Regions from separate parts of the Rhodoferax sp. ZS1R25 genome, predicted to be linked through region 2. Evidence: predicted binding sites of a transcription regulator. Region 2 holds the regulator's gene; each other region holds the start of a gene.

Region 1 (7,756 bases), on a different contig from region 2:
TGCCGTGACGGGATCCAGAAATACGGTCCAGTATGATTTTCTACCTACCAGAGGCAAATAGACAACCTCGCTGGGTTTGCGACTAATTTTCGTCAATACCAACTCAATCTCCGCGGCATTGGCCGCAAATCGGAAAAGCAATTGGGTCGCAGGCTTGGCCTCTTTTAGAACGTCCGCTGTCGCCTCTTCATATGGACGCCAAAGGTCTGGACGAGAAGCTAACGACACACCCTGCAGCGCGGCAATAGTCGCATCCACGCGCTCTTTGTCACTCTTGAAAGGACGTACAGCGAGCAGTGTTGGACCGTCAATCGGTAACGCTTGGACCGAGCGTGGAGTTTGCGGCAACAAAGACTCGTCCACATCAATCGCTTGCACCACACGAAACCGGTCAATTTCAAACACCATATGCACGGGGCGGGCTACGGACACAGTCCATAAACCATAGCCCAACGCGGCCAACTGAAGTAGACCGGTCATTGTCAAATCTCGCCTCAATTCGGTGCGCGGCTTTCGGCGATTGAACACTGCCATAGTTATTAGTGGCCCAAGAAATACGTCTACGGTTACCACGAGCGTGAATAGCTCACGTCCGCCAGAAATCTCTCGGTAAGGGTATGGGTACCAAATGCCAAATACCAACAATGCGGCCAATGCAGCAATGCATAGGCTTAAACCCAAGTGAATCGCGCAAGCAACGAATCGATCGCGCCAAAAATGGGGAGAGTCAGAAAAGAATTGCATTGAACTCATAAGAATATTTCAAACTAAGCGCATCACAGTCGAAATATGAAGACCCGGTTTTACAACATCATGGAATTGATACAAGCCCAAGTACCGGATATTTGTCGTCTCGTAATTGCTGGAAATTGCCACTGGCTTCCGCATAAATATCGGCATGAAAGAGACTTTTAATGACTTGCAGTCGCTCACTTGCTTCAATTGGCCTACCGTTCAGCCCGAGTGCCAATGCAGCCCGAAATTGAACAGGCGCCCATGTGTATCGCTTGGCCATTCTGAGCAACAAGTCCACATCCTCACTCGACATTCCAGGTTCAGCGCGCAGACGCATAACATGCAAAATCCCGCCTAGCTGCGTAAGCAAATGAAGTTTAGGAACCTCATACTCTACAGGAGTCACTCCTATTCTTCGATTTTCAAATCGGTTGATGCGGAAATCTTCTTCTGCCTTCGAGTACTCATACCCCATAGTCAACAAAAATGGAGTCCACACACATACAAATGCAGGGATCAGCCATTTAGACATCTTGATTATCAATATCGGCTCAATAGCATCGGCATCGGCATCGATAGCACCCAATAATAGTGCAGCAACGACCAGAAAGTAGGCATACGTATGGGGGAGCTCCAATAGAGAATGCGTGGCAAGTGGAATCAACACGAAGAATCCACAGGTCGTGGTCACCTTGCCCTTACTGCTTTTAACCCTATTCCAAATCCACTGACCAGCCAGCGCTAGCGTTACTCCCCCGATCGGCATCCCAAGAAACAACAGCAGGTCCAGCACAATGTTGTGCGCATAGGCAGTCTGCTCAGCCCCCGGAAAAGCCAATGCCCCGGCTTGCAAGGCCGCAGCCACTTGCAGCCAGCCCCAGCCTATCCAAGGATGTTGAAGCAAGGCTGTTGTCAGTTGCATCCAAATCAAAGGGCGAGTGCCTGTACTGGCCATTTGATCGTGACCTAATGCACTCACACTCGGACCCCAAGTCCAATAGGGAAATGACATTGCTGCAGTCAGCAAAAAAAACAACCAAAGCCATACGACCAGACGATTCAAATTGTCACGGCGTACAGAACCACTCAAAACATGATGGGCCATCGCCAAAAGGACCGCGGCCAGTAGCGCCGTACGCGACTGGGTCAAGGTTAGGCCTAAGCCCAAAACAACCAAGATACCCCAGGTAACTGCCACACCAATTCTGGCACGGTACAACAACACTGCCGCCGCCACTGACCCCATAAGTAGCAACGTTGCAGCTTGATTGGGCTGGCCCACATTCGCACGTGGCCGACCATTGGGAAGCCCCTCTAGCACCCAATCGTTCATCGCCAACTCCACTTGGAGCCATTGTGACAATATCTGAAAAGTACTGATCAAACTTGCAAAAACCAACAATAAACAAAGCGATTCCAAAACCTCAGTACGTGGTTTTTTTTTCTGCCATTGAAAACCCCACATCCAGGCGCAAGCGACCATGCCAATGTACGCAATGACAACCAATACATCACCTAAAAAGACCGATTGGAAGGTCAGACCTTGCATGACTGCTGTTGAGGCAAGAACAAGTAACACACCAACACCAACGGGCAATTTGGCAACTGAATCGCCCTTACGCCAGCTGCCCCCTATTCCAATCAGAGCGGCAATAAAAGCAGGTACTTCTGTATGAAATGCTGTCCACGGCGGAAAATGGTCCGGCACGACCCAACACAACAACAATATAAAGAGACCCAATGCATTTGCCACCAACTCGAACTCCAAATGTAAAAGGGGCTCAGTGAGCCCCTTTTTAAAGTTTTTAGGTTTGTTTATGGAAGAAATGTACCGCTACCATAAGTGCCTGCAACCGTTGTATCTCGGCAAGAACCGGGCAAGTATTTTGGATTAACACCGGCCGTACCTGTTGCACTAACGGCAGTTGCGACAGTGGCGGAAGCAGGGCCACACAACCAAGCCGTCACATTTGTACCAATCGCCGTGAGCGGCGTACTTGGGGCCAGAATGATAGCGCCCGGACCCGTCGCCAGGTTGCTATTCACCCGAATGGCGCCAGTGGCGCTGGTCTGAATACGCGCCACATTGCCGGCCGCGGTAGATGTCTCACAGCCCCAATTTCCGGCAACAAATTGCGACGCAGCGCTGGTAGCAGTTTGAGCAATTTCAGAAATACTGGTCCGGCATTGCGATGCCGCCAAGATAACCTCAGAAAGCTTGGCTCGCACTGTGTAATCTTGGTACGCAGGCAAGGCCACAGCAGCCAAAATACCAATGATTGCAACCACAATCATCAATTCGATCAGGGTGAAACCCTTTTGCAATGCACGTTTCATATTGAACTCCAAAGGTAAGAATAGAGTTAAGCATGAGCATACTTCATGCCAATCTAAAAAGCCGACCCAAACAAGAAAACAGGAACAATATTGTCAATTAAAATCTAGCCTCAAAGGCATGAGAAGCCTGAATCGACCTCAACACGACATTTTTGTCTCCATTTGTGTGGCAATTACTTGATGCAGACCTGTCGAACCATCTTCAAGTCCGTCAGACCCATCATGATCTTCTCCATGCCATCCATCTTGAGGGTGCGCATGCCGCCCTCTACCGCTGCGGAGAACAGTTCTGCCACGCGCGAGCGCTCCTGGATGAGCTTTTTCACCAAATCGTCTGCCACCATCAACTCATGCAGGCCCACGCGCCCCTTGTACCCGGTCTTGTTGCATTTGTCGCACCCTACGGCTTTGTAGAGTTTGAGCTGACCGCCTTCGCCATAGGTTTGCAGCCACTTATCGACCATTTTCTTGCTCTCACCCGCGTAGTCCTGTTTCCAAGTTTGCGTGTGGCGTAACTCTTCGGCGTACTCAGCAGCGAAAAGGCGCATCTCTTCGGCATCCGGCACATAGGCAACTTTGCAATCACAGAGTTTCTTGGCCAAGCGCTGCGCCAAAATTCCCAATAGGGCATCTGCAAAGTTGAACGGGTCCATACCCATATCCAGTAAGCGGGTAATGGACTCGGGTGCAGAGTTAGTGTGCAGTGTAGAAAACACCATGTGGCCTGTGAGCGAGGCCTCCACGCCCATTGACACCGTTTCCTTGTCACGCGACTCGCCAACCATGATGATGTCTGGGTCGGCGCGCAAAAAGGCGCGCATCACTAGCGCGAAGTCAATTCCGGCTTTCTTGTTGATCTGAACCTGCCGCAAACCTTTTTGGGTAATTTCCACAGGGTCTTCAGCTGTCCAGATTTTGGTATCCGGTGTATTGAGAAACTTCAGGATGGAATGCAGTGTGGTCGTTTTACCTGAGCCTGTAGGCCCGCAGACATAAAACAAGCCGTAGGGTTTGCTCACGGTGGCTTCCAATCGAGACTTGTTGTGCGGCGTGAGGCCCAGCTTTTCCAGCGGAATCGGCTCGCCCGCGGCCAAAATCCGCATGACCACGTCTTCTACGCCACCGGAAGAGGGAATGGTCGCGACGCGCAACTCAATGTCTAGTGGCCCGTATTTCTTGAACTTGATTTTCCCGTCCTGCGGCTTGCGGCGCTCGGAGATATCCAGATCACACATGATCTTCAGACGGGTCACCATGGCCTGTCTGAAATGTGCAGGTACTTCCACGTAGGGCACTAGACTCCCGTCAATACGAAAACGTATGCCGGTCTTGAACTTGCCTGGCATGGGTTCGATGTGAATATCCGACACCTTTTGGTTGTACGCGTCGATAATGACCTTGTTAACAAACTTCACCAGCTCGTTATCCGCCGCGGCCGACTCCAGGGACTCATCATTGCTCCCATCGTCTATGGGCGCGCCGTCCATGTCGGCAAGCAACTGGTCAATCGTGCTGCTGTCAGACGCGGCACCAAACAACTGCGCCAACGTTTCGCGAAACTCGACAAGTGTCGTCACCCGGTAGGCAAACTTGGTAACGCGTGGAAACACCTGCGGAACGACCCGGGAGCCTTTGACCGCCTCTGGGTCCACACACATGATGACCAAACCATCCGGGGACTCCTCCAGCGGCATCCATTCTTGCTCTTCGATGAACTCACGCTTGAGAGCCCCTTGCAACATCTCCGATCGAATGCGCCCAGGATTGAAAGGCTCGTAGGGAACACCAAAGAATTTGGCAAGTGCACTCCCCAGTTGCGCTGGTTTGATGCTGTAGTCCGCCATCAGCCGTTGTTCCACTGACTGACCTTCGTGGCGGGCATCTTGCACGCACTGGGCGAGCTCATCTTCCGTGAGAATGCCGTCGGAAATTAAGCCGTCGTATTTGGTAGTCTTGCGCCGCACAGCACTCTCTGCGCCTTTGACACGCTGGCGAATCGCTGTGGCTAGCGTTTTGCACAACTCAGTAACACCGTCTACCTCAAGCTCTCCAAAGGGCTCATCACTTTTGTTGTTAATGACCTGCAAAACCCCATGCAGGGTTCCACCGTCCATGATCGGAGCCACCAACATTTGTTTCGTGCGATAGCCAGAGCGTTTGTCGACCTCCTTCAAGAACGTCAACGAAGGATGGATTCGCTTAAGCGCATCCTCGTCATAAACGTCAGGTAGGTTCAGCGCGGTTCGGCTGTATGCGGCGTAGCCTGCTAGGCTTTGCGGGGAGATAGGCAGCTTCAAATCACGGCTGCTGTTCAATCCCGTTTTGATTTTGGAAATAATCGCAGTTTGATCTTCTGTGACCGCGTACAAGGTCAATCGATCGGCGTTGAGCAGCTTGCAAATTTCCTGGCTGGTTTCCAGCATGATTTGCTCAAGCTGCTCTGTATCGTGAATGCGTGCTGTGACCTGGTGCAGTTGCCGGTAAAAAAGCGCCTCAAAGGTCATGCCTCTTTTTTTGGAAGGCAGCTTCTGCGACTCAAAAAAAGCCTGTTCGGACGATCGCTCGGCTCCACTGGGCTGAATAACCACGCTCATATCTCAAACTCCTGCCCCGCACGCAACCACCGTATGTCATGCGTCACATCCGGGCCGAAAGGCAGGGTCTGGTCGAATCGCTGTATCTCAGCCATGATCAATTCGGTTTCTGCTGGCTTGGTGTGGGTGATGTAAATGGGGAAACTTTTGCCCTTGCGAATGCAGTCCAGCTCCTTCGCCAGTGCACTCGGCGACAAATGCAGACTCTTGCGAGCCAATTCTTTTTCGCGGTTGCTGAAGGCCGTTTCAATGACCAACATGGCCACGTCCAGTTGGTTGATGCGCGTCCACAGGGCCGGGTTGCGCTCTGTGTCCCCCGTAAAGACCCAATGTCCAGCCCCCGCGGAGACTGCGAACCCCACCGCTGGCACCGTGTGCACGGCTGGCAGCACCTCAATGCGGCTCCCCGCTAACTCTAAAACCTGACCTACCTGTATTTCCACGAACCGAACAAACGGCGCTTGTACTGTTGGAATCCGTGAAAAATCGGGCCAAATCACATCGTTAAAAATGTGCGCTTTAAGGGCAGCAATCGTGCCAGGCAATGCGTAGATGGCAATTGGTGATTGCCGTTGCGATGCTACGGCATCGACCATCAACGGCAATGCCGCAATGTGATCCAAGTGAGAATGGGTCAAGAACACATGGTCAACCTGCCCCATTTCCTCCAGCGTCAGATCGCCCACACCGGTTCCTGCGTCCACCAAAATTTGGCGGCCCACAAGGAACGAGGTGGTCCGGCACTCTTGGGCGATGGCGCCCGAGCAGCCAAGTACGCGTACTTTCACAAAACGAGGCCCTATTTGGTTTCGAAGTTGGTGGCGCCGTCCCATTCAGGATCGAATGGGAGCAACCGCATAGAGGCTACTCGCTCAGAGTACAACTGGTAAAGGTATTTTTTGGCATTCATGCGCATCAGATTGATGAGCAGCACATCTGCCTGATCCCAATTTTGCGCCCTGTAGGCCTTCAGGAATTGCGCCCAAGTCTTGACCTCTTCCGCCACCTCGGCACTTACCCGCGCCAGCGGTGCCAGAGGCCAAAAGATCGCCACGGCTTGTTCCTTGCCCTTCACCCGAACCCGGTCCAGTTCCTGCCACGCGAAATCTGGCGCCAGTTTGCGCGTGGCTTCGCTCACCACGATATCCACACCATAAGCCTTGGACAGGCCCTCCAGCCGAGACCCCAGATTGACCGCATCACCAATCACGGTGTAGCTACGACGGATGTTGGATCCCATGTCTCCGACACACATGGTGCCTGTGTTCAAGCCAATGCCGATCCCAATCTCCGGCAGGCCCTTGGCCCGGTGTTCCAAGTTGATTTCCCGAATGGCGTTGGCCATTTCCATGGAAGACTTGACTGCCAAATGGGCGTGCTCAGCAGTTTCCACCGGAGCGCCCCAAAACGCCATGACGCAATCGCCCATGTATTTGTCGATCGTTCCGCGGTTTGCGCGAATCAAGCTCGTCAGCCGGCTGAATACCCCCGTGAGCAGCTCTTGCAGTTGTGTGGGCTCCATCCGCTCAGACATTTTGGTGAAGCCTCGCATATCGCAAAACATCACCGTGAGCTCACGGTTTGTCGCCTTCATGCTGTAACTGTCGGGGTCCTTCACCATTTCATCCACCAGCTCGGGCGGAACATAAGTACCAAACAAGTTGGCCAACTCGCGCTTGGAACGGCTCTCTACAAAGTAGCCGTAGCTCATATTGAGACCAAAAGCAGTGATGGCCATGGTCAACGCAGAGGCCAACGGCAGCACCAACCCATACGACAGGTAGAGCCATAGGTTGGTGAGCACCAGTACGCTCACCACCGCCACGCTTAACAGCACCGCACGGGGCGCCGACAACAACGGAAGTCCTATGGACAACAACAAACCAGCCAAAGTGAGAATGACAACCTCGTAGCCCACTGCATAGTCCGGCTTCACCAATACGCTGCCATCCAACAGTGCAGAAATGATGTTCGCATGGGTCTCCACCCCTGGGTAGGTCTCCCCCACAGGGGTGACACGTAAATCCAACAGGCCCGGAGCCGTTGTCCCCAGCAAAATGATTTTGTCCTTCAGGCTATGCAGCGGCAGC
Region 2 (7,756 bases):
CATGGGCACGCGGCGCGATTCCTTCAGGCGCATCTTGCTGGGCAGCTTCAGGTCCGGCGTCAGCACCCAGGCGGTCCAGCCGCTGTAGTTCTTCTTCCAGTGGCTGGCCAGTTGGTTGAAGAAGTCCACACCTTCGTCGGTCTGCGCGAGTTCGCGTGCGCCAAAGCGGGCACCTTCGCCTTCACCGGCTACGCCACCAATGCCAATACGCTCGCCATAGGGCGGGTTCAGCACCATCACGCCGCCGCCTTCAATCGGCGGCATGCGCTGCAGCGCGTCGCCACCGCGAAACTCAATCACATCGGCCACGCCGGCGCGTTGCGCGTTGCGCTGCGCAAAGTCCACCATGCGGTGCGACACATCGCTGCCGTAGATCAGCGCAGTCTGGCCCGGCTCGGGCTTGACCACATTCGCTGCGGCCTCGGCCTTCATGTCCGCCCACTCCTGCGAACGGAAGGGTCGGTATTTTTCGAACGCAAAGCGGCGCAGCGAACCGGCCGCGATGTTGCAGGCAATCTGCGCGGCTTCGATGGCCACCGTGCCGCTGCCGCAGCAGGGGTCGTACAGCGGCATCAGGTCGTCCTCACCCGAGGCCCAGCCGCTGGCGGCAATCATGGCCGCGGCCAGGGTTTCCTTCAGCGGTGCGTCGCCCTTGTCCTCGCGCCAGCCGCGCTTGAACAGCGGCTCGCCCGAGGTGTCGACGTACAGCGAGCAGCTGTCGGTGGTCAGGTGGGCATAGATGCGCACATCGGGCCACTGCGTGTTCACGTCGGGGCGCACGCCGCCCGCCACTTCGCGGAAGCGGTCGCACACGGCATCCTTCACCTTGAGCGCGGCAAAGTTCAGCGAGGTCAGCGGGCTGTGCTGCGCCGTCACCTCGACCTTGATGCTTTCCTTGGGCGTGAACCACTGCTCCCATGGCACCTGCAGGCCGGCGCGGTACAGGTCCTGTTCGCTGCGGTATTCGGTGTACGACACCAGCACCAGCACGCGCTGCGAGAGGCGGCTGTACAGGTTGAGCAACATGGCATGCGCGAACGAGGTGCGCACGGCCACGCCACCGCGCTGCTTGGTCACGCAGCCGGGCGGCAGACCGGTGATTTGCAAAATCTCCGGCGCCAGGTACTCCTCCACGCCGGCGGCGCAGGGGAGAAAAAGGGTCAATTGGTTCATAGCGCTTTGCGGAGTGAGGCGGGGGCAATCTTCAGCCCCTCGCGGTATTTGGCCACGGTGCGCCGGGCGCATTCGATGCCCTGCTCCTTGAGCATGTCAGAGATCTGGTTGTCGCTCAAGGGCTTCTTGCTGCTCTCGGAGGCAATGAACTGTTTGATGAGCGCGCGCACCGCGGTGCTGGAGGCATTGCCACCGCTCTCGGTGCCCAGGCCAGAGCCGAAGAAGTACTTCAGCTCAAACGTGCCAAACGGCGTGGCCATGTACTTGGCCGTGGTCACGCGGCTGATGGTGGACTCGTGCAGGCCCAATTCGTCGGCAATCTCGCGCAGCACCAGGGGGCGCATGGCCAGCTCGCCATGGGTGAAAAAGTTCTTCTGCCGCTCCACAATGGCCGTGCTCACGCGCAGGATGGTGTCAAAGCGCTGCTGGATGTTCTTGATGAACCAGCGCGCCTCCTGCAGGCGTTGCTGCAGCGCCGCGTGGCCAGCACCGTCGCGGCCACCGCGGTGGTTGCGCAGCACATTGGCGTAGATGTCATGCACCTTGAGGCGTGGCATCACCTCGGGGTTGAGCTGCACGCGGAATTTGGGAATGCCACCGGCCTTGCCGATGGCCACCACCAGCACGTCGGGCACCACGATGTTGCGCTCCACGTCCACAAAGCGCCGCCCGGGCTTGGGTTCCAGCCGTGCGATGAGCGCGATCGCTTCGCGCACCAGCGCGTCGCTGCCCACGCCCATTTGCACCAGGCGCTTGATGTCGCGCCGCGCCAGCAGGTCCATGGGTTTGCTGCAGATGCCCAGGGCCACCTGCAGCAGCTCGGCACGCTCGTCCTCACCATCCACTTCAGCTTGGGCCAGCAAGGCCTTGACCTGCAAACGCAGGCACTCGCCCAAGTCGCGCGCGCCCACGCCCACGGGCTCCAGGCTGTGCAGCAAGCCCAGCGCCACGGTGAAGTGGTGCACCAGGTCCTGCAGCTGCTCTTCGTCGCCGGGGTTCAGGCTGCGTGCCAGCTCTTCCAGCGGGTCTTCCAGGTAGCCGTCGTCGTTGAGTGATTCGATGAGGAAGCGCAGCGCGGCCGCGTCGGTGGCATTGGTGCGCAGGCTCAGCGCCTGGCGGTGCAAAAAGGCCTGCAGCGATTCGGCAGAGCGCGCCAGCTCGGTGGCGTCTTTCTCCTCGTCGTCGCCCAGGTTGTTGGCCTTGGCTTTGGCGTCCACCCCCCACTCGCCATCGTCGGGCATCATCTCGGTGGTGCCGTCGCCTTCCCAGTTGGGCTCGTCGCTGCTGCTCAGCGGCGTGGCTTCTTCGTCATTGCTGCTGGTACTGGTCGAGGTGGCGTAGTCGGCCACCGCACTGGGCGCGTAGTCCACCTCGCTGCTCTCGGACAGTCGGTCGCCTTCGCTGACCGTCGCATCTACTGCGTTCAGCCCAAAGTCCTCGCGCTCGGCCCGGTCCTCGGTCAGCTCCAGAAACGGGTTTTCGTCCAGCATCTGCTCCACCTCCTGGCTCAGCTCCAGCGTAGAGAGCTGCAGCAGACGGATGGACTGCTGCAACTGGGGCGTGAGCGCCAGGTGTTGGGAGACGCGTAATGAAAGACCTTGCTTCATTACATTTTGAAATGCTCACCGAGATAGACACGGCGCACATCGGCATTGTTCACGATCTCGGAGGGGGTGCCTTGCGCCAGCACATGGCCGTCGCTGATGATGTAGGCGTGGTCGCAAATGCCCAGGGTTTCGCGCACGTTGTGATCGGTGATCAGCACACCGATGCCACGGCCCTTGAGGAAGTTGATGATGCGCTGGATCTCGATCACCGCAATCGGGTCGATACCGGCAAACGGTTCGTCCAGCAGGATAAAGCGCGGCCGCGTGGCCAGTGCGCGCGCAATCTCCACACGGCGTCGCTCACCACCCGACAGGGCCAGCGAGGGCGACTCGCGCAGATGCTCCACGCGCAGGTCTTGCAGCAGCGCGGTCAGGCGCGCTTCAATCTCGGCCGACTTGAGCGGCTCGCCCGCCTCGTCGCGCTGCAGTTCCAGCACGGCGCGCACGTTGTCTTCGACATTGAGCTTGCGAAAGATGGACGCCTCTTGCGGCAGGTAGCCCAGCCCCAGGCGCGCGCGGCGGTGGATGGGCATGTGCTCGATGGAATGGCCGTCAATCGTGATGTCGCCCGCACTGGCGCGCAGCAAGCCCACGATCATGTAGAACGAGGTGGTCTTGCCCGCGCCGTTGGGGCCCAACAGGCCCACGACCTCGCCAGTGCGCACGGTCAGCGACACATCTTTCACCACCTGGCGCTTGCCATACGACTTTTGCAAATGCCGGGCTTCCAGCCGCCCGGTGCTGGTGTCCGGGGCTTCTTGGGTGGGCTCGCTCACTGGGCGGCCTTCTCAAGTTGCGGCGTGGCGCGCAGAGTGGCACCGGGTTGAGGCGCGGTGGCAGTTTCGCCTTCGGGCTTGGGCGTCAGCATGGCGCGCACACGGCCGGCCGGCGCCGCAGCGGTCTTGGGGGCGCCGTCCACGGTGAATTTGTCGCTGAGGTTTTCGTACAGGATGACGGCACCCGTCACCTCGTCGGCCAGCGTGGCGCCGCGCAGGCGGCGCAGCTGGGCTTTTTTGACAAAGCGCACAGTGTCGGCCTTGCCGTCGTATTCGATGGTGTCGCCATCGCCTTCGATGAACTCATCCAGGCCTTCACGCTTTTGCCGGAAAAACGCCGGCGTGGCGACCGAGCCGGTGACCAGACCGTACTGGTAGCCATCCGGGTCCTGGCGCACCTCGATCTGGGCGCCGCGGATCAGGATGCTGCCCTTGGTCAGCACCACATGGCCGGTGAAGACGCTGACCTGCTTGATGTCGTCGTAGCGCAGGGCGTCCGCCTCCACATTCATGGGCTTGTTTCGGTCGGCTTTTTCGGCCCACGCAAGGCCGCCTGCGCTGGCAAACACCAGCGACACAGCCACAGACAGGATGGTTTTTTTCATAAAGGCACGAAACTTGCTCGAAAAGCGCTTCGGCCATTGTACCGAGCGCTTTGCGCATTTCGCGCCTTGGCCGACTCAGCCGTCGGCGTTAATTTTGGTGATGAGCACCTGCAACACGTCTGCAGCGCGGTCGTTCTCCACCTGGCAGGTACCCGCATTGGCATGGCCGCCCCCGCCGTAGCTCAGCATCAGGTCGCCAATATTGGTCTTCGAGCTGCGGTTGGTGATGGACTTGCCCGTGGCAAACACAGTGTTTTGCTTCTGCAGGCCCCATAGCACGTGGATGGAGATATTGGTCTGCGGGAACAGCGCGTAGACCATGAAACGGTTCACCGCAAAGATGGTGTCCTCATTGCGCAGGTCCAGCACCAACAGGTTGCCATGCACGGTGGAGCAGCGCAGCAGTTGCTCCTTGGCCTTGGCCGCATGCTCAAAGTACAGGTCCACACGCTCCACCACGTCGGGCAGCTGCAGGATTTCGTCAATGCCATGGTGGCGGCAGTACTGGATCAAATCCATCATCAGCTGGTAGTTGCTGACGCGGAACTCGCGGAAGCGGCCCAGGCCGGTGCGCGAATCCATCAGGTAATTCAGCAGCACCCAGCCGGTGGGAGTCATGATTTCGTCGTGGCTGAAGCGGGCCGAGTCCCCCTTGTCCACGGCTTCCATCATGTCGTGGAAGCGCGCCGGGAAGCGGTTGGCACCACCGTAGTGGTCAAACACCACGCGCGCGGCCGAGTCGGCGTCGGGCAGGATGATGTGGTTGGGGCGCTCGCCAGTGTTGCGCACCGTCTCGGACTCGTGGTGGTCAAAGGCCAGGTGCACGCCGGGCACGTACGGCAGATTGGTGGTGATGTCCCGATCGGACACCTCCACCTTGCCGTCCTGCATGTCTTTGGGGTGGACGAACTTGATGTCGTCGATCAGGTCCAGCTCGTTGAGCAGGACGGCGCACACCAGCCCATCAAAATCACTGCGGGTGACCAGCCGGTACTTCTGATGTGCCATGGGAAGACTCTCCACAAAGGGGTTGAATGACAAATCATTCTAGCCCTGTGGAATACCTCTGCGGCCTGCGCAGAGGCGTGTTTTTAGCGGGCGGTGCGCGCCTGGACGATCAATGCGTCCACGATCTGCAACGCGCGCTGCATGTTGCCGGCAATGGAGCCATCGGTGTAGTAACGGCCGGCCACGCCCAGGGCAGGCACGCCTTCCACCTTGTAGGCGTTTTGCAGCTGGGCGGCCTTGGTGGCCTTGGTGGCCACGCTGAACGAGCCGTACTGCTCAACAAACTTGGCCTTGTCCACGCCCTGCTTGGCCACCCATTCGACGATGGCATCGCCACCGCTGAGGTTTTGCTTCTCGGCGTGGATGGCGGCAAACACCTTGGCGTGCAGCTTCTCCACCAGGCCCATGGCTTCCAGCGCGTAGTACAGGCGCTGCTGGGGCACAAAGCTGTCCTGGAAGGCCACGGGCACGCGGCGGAAGGACACGTCTTTAGGCAGCTTGGGGATCCAGGCTTGCAGCGTGGGCTCGAACGCATTGCAGTGCGGGCAGCTGTACCAGAAGAACTCAACAACCTCGATCTTGCCGGCGGGTGCTTCCACCGGGGCACGGGGGTCCACGGGCTGGTAATCGGTGCCGGGCTGCGGGCCTTTGGCCTGGGCCTGGGCGCTGCTGGCCCACAGGGCGGAGGATGCAAAGGCGGCGCCTGTAGCGGCTTGGGTAAATTCGCGACGTTTCATGGGTTCAAAAGCTCCAAAGTGCTCGGATGTGAGTGGAGGGGGTGGAAAAAAGTTCCAGCGCGGCCTAGCGCTGCACGCGCACCAGGGCGGTTTCCAGACCGCTCTTGTCCAGCTTGTCTTTGGCCTTGTCGGCATCGTCCTTTTTGTCAAACGGTCCCACGCGCACGCGGAACACCGGGCGGCCCGACTGTTCGCGTTCGGAAATCTTGGTCTCGATGCCGCTCAGCGACAGCTTGGCGCGATGGGCCTCGGCGTCTTCGGCCGTGCGGAAGGCGCCCACTTGTACAAAGTAGGAGAACGCGTCGCCTTCGGTGGCGGCACCTGCCTTGGCCTTGGCCAAGTCACCCAGCGGATCGGCCGACACGGCAGGCTTCAACTCGCCCTTGGCATCCGGTTTGACGGCGGTCTTGGCGTCTGCCTTGGGGTCGGTTTTGGCTTCCGCCTTGGGGTCAGTCTTTGCGTCAGGCTTGGCAGCCGTTTTGGCGCCGGACGCGGCAGACGCCGGTGCCGTGGCCGTGGGCACGGCGGGGGCCGGGTTCTTGCCGTAAAGCAGCGCGTTGGGGTCCCAGTTCTTGTTCTTCTGGGCTTCGGCTGCGTCCTGGTCGGCGCTGCGGCTCTGGCTCTTGTTCATGAACGGCACGGGCACCTTGGTGACGTACACCGCCACCGCCAATGCAGCCCCCAGGCCCACCACCACGCCCACAATGAAACCCACAATGGTTCCGCCACGTTCAAACTTCATGCGCTGCTTTCTCTCTCTTAATCAGTCTTAATTCGTGGGGGTCAGAGCACCTGCTACGCAAGTGGTCTGACCCCCAGACCTCACATTTTTTGCGGGGCACTCACGCCCAGCACAGCCAGGCCATTGTGCAACACCTGCGCCGTCGCCGCGACCAGCGCCAGGCGCGCCAGCTTCACCGCTTCGTCATCCACCAGGATGCGCTCGGCATCGTAGTAGCTGTGGTAGCTGGCGGCCAGTTCACGCAGGTAGAAGGTCACATCGTGCGGCGCCTCGTCGGCGGCCGCTGCGGTCAGCATCTCGGGGTACTTGGCCAGCAGGAGCATCAGGGCCTGGGCCTGCGGGCTTTGCAGCGCCGACAGGTCCACGCTCTTCAAGCTGCTCACGTCGCCACCCCAGGTCGCCAGCACCGAGCAGATGCGCGCATGCGCGTACTGCACGTAGTAGACCGGGTTGTCGTTGTTCTTGGCCACAGCCAGGTCCACGTCAAACGTGTATTCGGTGTCGGGCTTGCGCGAGAGCAGGAAGAAACGCACGGCGTCCTTGCTGGTCCACTCGATCAAATCGCGCAGCGTCACATAGCTGCCCGCGCGCTTGCTGATCTTGACCTCTTCACCGCCCTTGACCACGCGCACCATGGTGTGCAGCACGTAGTCGGGGTAGCCCTGGGGAATGCCCACGCCCGCCGCCTGCAGGCCGGCGCGCACGCGCGCGATGGTGCCGTGGTGGTCGGTGCCCTGGATGTTCACCACCTTGGTGAAGCCTCGCTCCCACTTGGCGATGTGGTAGGCCACGTCGGGCACAAAGTAGGTGTAGGTACCGTCCTGCTTGCGCATGACGCGGTCCTTGTCGTCGCCATATTCGGTGGACTTGAGCCACAGCGCGCCGTCCAGTTCATAGGTCTTGCCCGCGGCCTGCAAGCGCTTCACGGCGTCGTCCACGCGGCCGCTGGTGTAGAGGCTGCTTTCCAGGTAGTAGTTGTCAAACTTCACCGCAAAGGCTTGCAGGTCCAGGTCTTGCTCGTGGCGCAGGTAGGCCACGGCGAACTGGCGCATGCCGTCCAGGTCGTTGATATCGCCGCTGGCGGTGAACTCGCGGTCGTCGGACTTGA
Region 3 (7,756 bases), on a different contig from region 2:
TGGAGCGAGCGGGGGCCTAAAGATCGGCGCAGAGGCGCCCCGGGTTGAACAGGCCCAGCGGATCAAACGCCGCCTTGAGCCTGCGGGTGATGGCATCTTTGGCCGGCTCTTTGGTTTCAAATTGGCATCCAGCCCTCGTGGAATCTGTGCGGGCAGCTACAAAAACAGTAGCATTTCCCGCTGCATGGCGGGCTACTGCCTGCAGCTGGACACCGGCCTGGAGCGGTGCCCAGAGCCAGCGCAAGCCGCCGTGCCACTCCACCAGCTGCGGCCAGGGCAAGTCCAGCACGGGGGCCGTGGGCGCGACAGACAGGCGCCACAGCACCAGGTCGGGCGCAGGGGGCGCGAAGAACGGCAAACGTTGGTCGCGGCACAGCGCCCAGTCGGCAGCGGCCTGGGCCGTGTCCATGCGTTGGCCGGGCACGTCCATCCGCATTTTCTGGCTGGCCGCTTCTACCGCGGCGACCGCGCCACGCAGGCGCACAAACAGCAGGTCTTGCCCACCACCGGGCGCCGTATCGTCATGCACCCAACAGCTGGCGTTCAGAGGAAGTGGCTGGCCGCCCCAGCGGTGCAACTGCTCCAGCGCGGTGACTTGGTCCAGACCAAACACCAGCGTGGCCTCGGCTGGGGCCACAGGCAATACCTTGAGCGAGACCTGGGTCATCACGCCCAGTGTGCCCATGGCACCCACCATGAGGCGCGAAACGTCGTAGCCCGCCACATTCTTCATGACCTGGCCACCGAAGGTGAGGTGCTCGCCCTGGCCGTTGATGCACTGCAGGCCCAGCACATAGTCACGTACGCTGCCCAAACTGGCGCGCGCCGGGCCGGCCAGGCCGCTGGCCACCAAACCACCGACGGTGGCGGGCGACGGTGTGTCGACACCGCTGGACCAGACGAAATGCGGAGGTTCAAACGGCAGGCATTGGTCCTTTTCGGCCAACGCGGCTTCCAGCTCTACCAGCGGAGTACCGGCAGCCACGGTGACCACCAGTTCGCTGGGCGCGTAATCCAGAATGCCTTTGTGGTCCCGCGTGTCCAGCAACTGCGCGGGCTGGATGCTGCCGACAAAGTCTTTGCTGCCCCCGCCGCGGATCTGCAGCGGGGTGTGCTCGGCCACGGCCGTGCGGACCTGGTCCAACAAATGGGTAAGGGCAGGAGTGTCGGGCATGGCGCCGATGGTAAGGCGCGGCCCTGCCAACGGGCGTGAATTTTTTGGCGCCTGCGCCACCAAAAATTTGGTGGCCAGGCACTAGCACTTAGTCGACGAAGAAGTTGACGGGCAGGCCCGGCACGTCCACCCGCATGGAGAACACAGCACCCGAGAGTGGCATGGCCGCCAGCTCGGCCGCGCTGCGGCCATGGCGCGCAGTGGTCACATATAAGGTCTTGAGGTCTTCACCACCAAAGCAGGGCATGGTGGGAGACTGCGCGGGCACGGGGTATTCTGCCAAGAGCGTGCCATCGGGTGCGAACTTGCAAATGCGCCGGCCTTCGAACATGGCCGCGTAGTAATTGCCCTGCACGTCCACCGCCGCGCCGTCGGGGCGGCCTGCGTAGCTGGTGGTTTCAAAGGTCCAGTCCGCTGGCTTGGGCGCGCACTGCTGGAAGCTGCGCTGCCCGTCCAGGGTGTTGGTCTGCAGGTCATAGTCCCAGGCGTGCACCACATGGTTGGGCGTGTCGGACCAGTAAATGGTCTGGTTGTCCGGGCTCCAGGCCAGGCCGTTGCCCGTGAGGGCCCCGGCTGCGTGCTGCACCACCTCGGGCACGCCACGGCGGCAGTCGATGGAGAACAGCGCTGCCGCGCGGCGGGCCTTGGGCTCGTCAATCGTGCCCACCCAGAAGCGGCCCAGCGCGTCGCACTTGCCGTCGTTGGCGCGTACCACGGCCGTGTCATATGGCAGCGTGACGATGTGCTCCAGCGCCCCACCCCACTCGCGCGCACGGAACACGCCGTGGCGCAGCGCGATGACCAGACCGCCGGACGCGGAAGGCGCAATGCAGCCGGGTTCGGTGGGCATGTCCCAGGCCTGCACGCTGCCCATGTAGACATTGGCCCGCAGCAGCTTTTTGCCGGGAATGTCGACCCAGTACAGCTGTTGCTCGGTCGGGTGCCAGAACGGCGACTCTCCGAGTTCGAACGTGTCTTGACTCAGGGCTTGCCAGCTCATAACGCACGCTCCACGTCGATCCGCATTTCGCAGGAATAGGTGTGGCCAGGTTGCAGCACCACCACGCCCAGGTCCCCTCCGGCAGCGCCGGTCTGGGCCATCAGGTTCAGCGCGTTGTTCACATGACTGACCGGCTCCACCGCAATGTTGTCGCGCTGCGGGTTGGTGTAGACCACCAAGCGGCTCAGCGCTGACGACACGCGCACGCGCAGCACGCTGTCGTGCAGCGTCAGCACGCCGCCCCAGCCGTCAAAGCAATGGTCCACGGTGAGCGATTCCAGCGTCTGGTGCAGGCCGGGGTGGGCCTCGCGGTGGGTGGGGAGTTTGTCCGACCCCATCTCCCAGCGGCCTGTAGCCGAGAACTGCACCACCGTGCCCAGGCGTTTGGGAAAGTAGGGATGCCAGCCCAGGCCCACGGGCGCGGCCACGGGCGACTGGTTGGTGATGGAAAGCGTCATCTCCAGCGCACCCGCCTCCAGCTTGAAGGCCTGGGAGCAGTCAAAGTCAAACGGCCAGGACGCATCAGCCTTGTGCTCGAACGACAGCAGCGCAAATTGTTCGGTGGACTCCAGCACCGCCCAGGGCCGCTGCCATCCCACACCGTGGATGGTGTGCGGCTCGGGCTCGAAATTTTTGATCAAGGGATGGCTGGTGCCCGCCCATTGCAGCTGGCCGTGGCCAATGCGGTTGGAGAACGGCACCAGCGGGTAGCTGGCCGACTGGCGCACCGTCTGCATCTGGTCGCCAGGCAGAGAGGTCAGCACCGGGTCTGAGCCCAGCCAGAGGCCGGCAATGCTGCCGCCCAGTTCGGGTTTGATGTCGCACAGCAGGTCGCCGTGGCGCAGAGTGAGTGTGGAATTCATGGCGGCATTGTGCACCGGCAGGTACCAAAAAAACGGCCCAGCGGGACCGGAATCCTGCTGGGCCGAAGTCTCAAGAAGAATTGAAACTGGTTCGTAACCGAATCCTGAGGATTAGCGGCTGTAAGCGGTTTCGCCGTGGGACGTGATGTCCAGGCCTTCGCGTTCGTCTTCTTCGCTGACACGCAGACCGATGGTCAGGTCCACCAGCTTGAAGGCGATCACGGATACCACGCCGGACCACACGATGGTGATCAGCACAGCCTTGGTCTGGATCCACACTTGCGAAGCGATGGAGTAGTCAGCGGCCGTGATGCCAGTCGCTGTCACCCAGTCAGCCACGAAACCGGGGCCACCCAGGGAAGGCGAGTTGAACACGCCGGTCAGCAGCGCACCCAAGATACCGCCCACGCCGTGCACGCCAAACACGTCCAGCGTGTCGTCAGCGCCCAGCATTTTCTTCAGACCCGTCACACCCCACAGACAGATGAAGCCAGCCAGCAGACCGATGATCAAAGCACCACCGATACCGACGTTGCCGGCAGCAGGTGTGATGGCAACCAGACCCGCCACAGCACCGGAGGCAGCACCGAGCATGGAGGCCTTGCCTTTGTGCAGGGCTTCACCCAGAGACCAGGACAACACGGCAGCAGCAGTGGCGGCGAAAGTGTTGATGAAGGCCAGAGCAGCGAAACCATTGGCTTCCAGAGCGGAGCCGGCGTTGAAACCGAACCAACCCACCCACAGCAGAGAAGCACCGACCATGGTCAATGTCAGGCTGTGAGGCGCCATGGCTTCCTTGCCGTAACCAATGCGCTTGCCCACCATGAACGCGCCGACCAAGCCAGCCACAGCAGCGTTGATGTGCACCACGGTACCGCCTGCGAAGTCCAGCGCGCCGGATTGCCAGATGTAACCGGCAGTGGCATTGACCTTGTCCACCACGTCTTTGCTGGTGTATGCATCAGGGCCGGCCCAGAACCACACCATGTGGGCGATGGGAGCGTAAGAGAAGGTGAACCACAGCACCATGAACATCAGCACCGCAGCGAACTTGATACGTTCGGCAAAGGCGCCAACGATCAGGCAGCAGGTGATACCGGCGAAGGTCGCCTGGAACGCGGCAAACACGATCTCAGGAATGACCACGCCCTTGCTGAAGGTCGCCGCGTTGGCAAAGGTGCCAGCCGCGTTGTCCCAAATGCCCTTCATGAACAGGCGATCCAGTCCACCGAAGTAGGCGTTGCCTTCCGTGAAGGCCAGGCTGTAACCGTAGATGAACCACAGCACCACGATCAACGAGAACGTGACCATGACCTGCATCAGCACGGACAGCATGTTTTTGCTGCGCACCAGGCCACCGTAGAACAAGGCCAGGCCAGGAACCGTCATCAAGATCACCAGCAGGGTGGAGACCATCATCCAGGATGTGTCGCCCTTGTTGGGCACAGGAGCGGGGGCAGCCTCTGCAGCAGCAGGCGCGGCGGCTGCAGCGGCGGGGGCCGCAGCTGCGTCAGCAGGTTTGGCTTCTGCAGCGGGTGCAGCAGCAACAGGTGCGTCGGCGGGTTTGGCGTCTTCGGCCAGGGCGAACGACCCGGCTGTCAGCAGGCTCAGGCCCAGGGCCAGGGAAGCAAGCAGTTTTTTCATGTTGTTGGCTCTCTTTCGGGTTACAGCGCTTCTTTGCCGGTTTCGCCGGTACGAATGCGCACAACCTGTTCCAGGTTGTAGACAAAAATCTTGCCGTCGCCGATCTTGCCGGTGCGGGCAGCACCTTCGATGGCTTCGATCACGCGGTCCACCAAAGCGTCGTCAATCGCCGCTTCGATCTTCACCTTGGGCAGAAAGTCCACCACGTATTCCGCACCGCGGTACAGCTCTGTGTGGCCTTTTTGACGTCCGAAGCCTTTGACTTCGGTGACGGTAATACCTTGCACACCAATGCCAGACAAGGCTTCTCGCACCTCATCGAGCTTGAACGGTTTAATGATGGCCGTTACGAGTTTCATGTGTTCACCTCAGCTTGATAACAGTTGAATACAGACACCGGGTCTGGCTGGTCTGCTTCTCCACGGGTCTGGAGATAACACCCCTAAAGCAGAAGCCATGCCAAGTTAAAAAGCCCTGTATTTCGCAAGGCTACGCCCCAAGCAGCGTGGACTGGAGTAACATAACTGTACATAAATACAGCATGCACTTAACTGGTGCAATCTGTGCGCATGCACTGCCTTGCGGCGCACCGTTTTGGGAGCATAGGGCTATGAGCTTGTCTTTGGTGCAGAGTCGTGCTCTGCTGGGGCTGGAAGCAGCCAAGGTCACCGTCGAAGTGCATCTGGCCAACGGCTTGCCCAGCTTCAGCCTGGTCGGCCTGGCCGACGTGGAGGTGAAAGAGGCCCGCGAGCGGGTGCGCTGCGCCATCCAGAACAGCGGGCTGGAATTCCCCCATAACAAGCGAATCACCGTCAATTTGGCCCCCGCCGACCTGCCCAAGGACTCTGGACGGCTGGATTTGCCGATTGCGCTGGGTATTTTGGCGGCCAGCGGGCAGATCGACGGCGCCGCGTTGGCGCAGTATGAGTTTGCCGGGGAGCTGTCTTTGTCGGGTGCCTTGCGTCCGGTGCGTGGTGCTTTGGCCATGGCGCTGGCCTTGCGCACCGCCCAAGTCAGCACCCGTTTGGTGCTCCCCCCCGACAGCGCCGAAGAAGCCGCGCTGGTGCCGGACTCCCATGTGGTGCGGGCGCGACATTTGCTGGACGTGGTGCGCCACTTTGCACCGCCCCCTGCGCCCGGCGGCGCCGAGATCGCCCCCACCCCCGAAGACCCGGACGGCTGGGTGCGCGTGCTCGGCAACCCACCCGGTTTGCGTCTGCGCGGCGCCGACATGGCCGACGTGAAAGGCCAAGCCGGCGCCAAGCGCGCGCTGGAAATTGCGGCGGCGGGCGGGCATTCACTGCTTTTGGTGGGGCCACCGGGGTCTGGCAAGTCCATGCTGGCGCAGCGCTTTGCCGGGTTGCTGCCCGACATGAACACCGACGAAGCACTGCAGAGCGCGGCCATTGGCAGCCTGTGCGGTCGCTTTGATCTGGAGCGTTGGGGGCAGCGCCCTACCTGCAGCCCGCACCACTCGGCCAGTGCGGTGGCTCTGGTGGGAGGCGGGTCACCTCCGCGCCCGGGAGAAATTTCTCTGGCCCACCACGGTGTTCTTTTTCTAGATGAATTTCCAGAATTTGCAAGGGCCGCTTTGGAGGCCCTGCGCGAACCGCTGGAGACTGGCAGCATCACGATTGCCCGCGCCGCACGCCGCGCCGAGTTCCCTGCGCGCTTCCAGCTGGTAGCCGCCATGAACCCCTGCCCCTGTGGTTACCAGGGCTCACCCACGCACAGCTGTCGTTGTACGCCGGACCAGGTGCACCTGTGGGTTTTCATAGTTACTGCGCCTTGATCAAGGTTACTGAGCCAAATTGTGCGAAGTTAATGAGCCTTTCCATGGACGTTGAGCCTGTGGAATACCTCACGGCTCATCAACTGCGGGGTTTAGACCAAGACCAAACCGATTGCGAACTTCATCGCTCATGTAGAGATCGTTAAGCCTGCGGTATGTGATGGCCTCAGTTTTTATAGCCTTGACCTTGTGGAAGCGAATCGAGCCACTGATGACAGCAAGCTTTTCATGCGGCTCAAAGACTACTGGTGGCTTGTCTTTGAAGACCAGATCCATTTCATTTTGCGGTTCGTACTGCTTGGGACTGATGACACTGGCCTCAGGAAACAAGACCAAGTTGCTGCCCTGCTCGCCTGTCTGCACGGATGGAAAGACCAAGCCATCAACTTGCTTGCCAAAACGAAGCCTTAGGTACTCGAAGACAACCTGTGTGGACAGATGACCATACTGGGTACGTCTCTACCTCACCCATGGGAACGATGATTCCACATCGTGCCACCATTGACATTGAACCTTCGCGATGGAACTTGATAGCTGCGCTGCATCGTTTGTCTCTTTACCCGGAGGAGGATCTTGAGTTCCACACCTTGCAGGCAGACATGACTTTTCTTTCAGTCTCTACTCCAATAGAGAACAGTCGCTGGATACTAAATGCCTGCGCCAGCAAGGCAGTGAAAGGCCCTCGATTCATGCTCTGCCCGGCTTGCTTGGTGACAGACGAGATCCCGTATTGGAGAGCTCACTGGCGACTTTCCGTTTCTACTGTTTGCAGCAAGCATAAGACGCTGCTCTTGGATGTTTGCCCCTGGTGCCACGAGCCTTTCACCATAAATGGAAGTAGAAAGGCCGCACTTACCGAGTGCGCGTCTTGCCAATCCTGCCTGTTAGGGGTTACGCCCAAGGCAACAAAGGTGAAGAAAGGGGTCTGGCTACGAGGTGGATCCTCGAGCAACAGTGCAATTGTTTTTCCAGTTCCGCTCAGTCACAGCCATCTTTGGTGGGATGGAGTGCGTGTTCTTCTGGCCGTCTTCTCCAGGCCCAAAATTTCGAAGAAACTGCAGGACCTTGATCTACCCAGACCCACCAAACTAGTTCTTCAGCAGCTTGCCGAGGGTGGCTACGGCGTACCTGGTGGGCAAGTTGGGGAGTTCGTTTTCATTGAAAGCGAAGACTATGCAGTTCTCGGCCGCATAACCGAAGTCGGACTCCCAGATGGTGAACGTCTCAAAGCTGAGCCGGCTTTGGGACAAGCACCAGATCCGCACCCAATTGGAATCGTGCGG

What was found. Region 2 encodes sigma-54, which starts transcription at its own class of promoters, with help from an activator protein. Its sites were predicted from a motif close to TGGCANGNAANCTGCTTT; they were not measured.
Region 1: the regulator sigma-54 is predicted to act here: its motif matches at 3,106-3,123, upstream of AC097R_RS02925 (pilin).
Region 3: the regulator sigma-54 is predicted to act here: its motif matches at 5,126-5,143, upstream of glnK (P-II family nitrogen regulator).

What each region holds. Positions count from the first base shown of each region.
Region 1 covers NZ_JBWMAZ010000001.1:613,683-621,438, reverse strand. Annotated here, with positions in the region: gene tfpZ (TfpX/TfpZ family type IV pilin accessory protein) at 1-744, opposite strand, end outside; gene AC097R_RS02930 (PglL family O-oligosaccharyltransferase) at 812-2,488, opposite strand; gene AC097R_RS02925 (pilin) at 2,551-3,072, opposite strand; gene AC097R_RS02920 (GspE/PulE family protein) at 3,246-5,666, opposite strand; gene AC097R_RS02915 (3',5'-cyclic-nucleotide phosphodiesterase) at 5,663-6,454, opposite strand; gene AC097R_RS02910 (CHASE2 domain-containing protein) at 6,466-7,756, opposite strand, start outside.
Region 2 covers NZ_JBWMAZ010000004.1:72,180-79,935, forward strand. Annotated here, with positions in the region: gene AC097R_RS19900 (THUMP domain-containing class I SAM-dependent RNA methyltransferase) at 1-1,173, opposite strand, end outside; gene rpoN (RNA polymerase factor sigma-54) at 1,170-2,780, opposite strand; gene lptB (LPS export ABC transporter ATP-binding protein) at 2,780-3,556, opposite strand; gene lptA (lipopolysaccharide transport periplasmic protein LptA) at 3,553-4,161, opposite strand; gene AC097R_RS19920 (exopolyphosphatase) at 4,237-5,169, opposite strand; gene AC097R_RS19925 (thiol:disulfide interchange protein DsbA/DsbL) at 5,253-5,906, opposite strand; gene AC097R_RS19930 (SPOR domain-containing protein) at 5,971-6,648, opposite strand; gene argS (arginine--tRNA ligase) at 6,729-7,756, opposite strand, start outside.
Region 3 covers NZ_JBWMAZ010000001.1:79,094-86,849, forward strand. Annotated here, with positions in the region: gene glcF (glycolate oxidase subunit GlcF) at 1-1, opposite strand, end outside; gene glcE (glycolate oxidase subunit GlcE) at 17-1,174, opposite strand; gene AC097R_RS00360 (SMP-30/gluconolactonase/LRE family protein) at 1,263-2,174, opposite strand; gene AC097R_RS00365 (aldose 1-epimerase) at 2,171-3,037, opposite strand; gene AC097R_RS00370 (ammonium transporter) at 3,149-4,681, opposite strand; gene glnK (P-II family nitrogen regulator) at 4,702-5,040, opposite strand; partial or broken gene AC097R_RS00380 (YifB family Mg chelatase-like AAA ATPase) at 5,292-6,470, shown strand; gene AC097R_RS00385 (hypothetical protein) at 6,543-6,851, opposite strand; partial or broken gene AC097R_RS00390 (TniQ family protein) at 6,944-7,252, shown strand.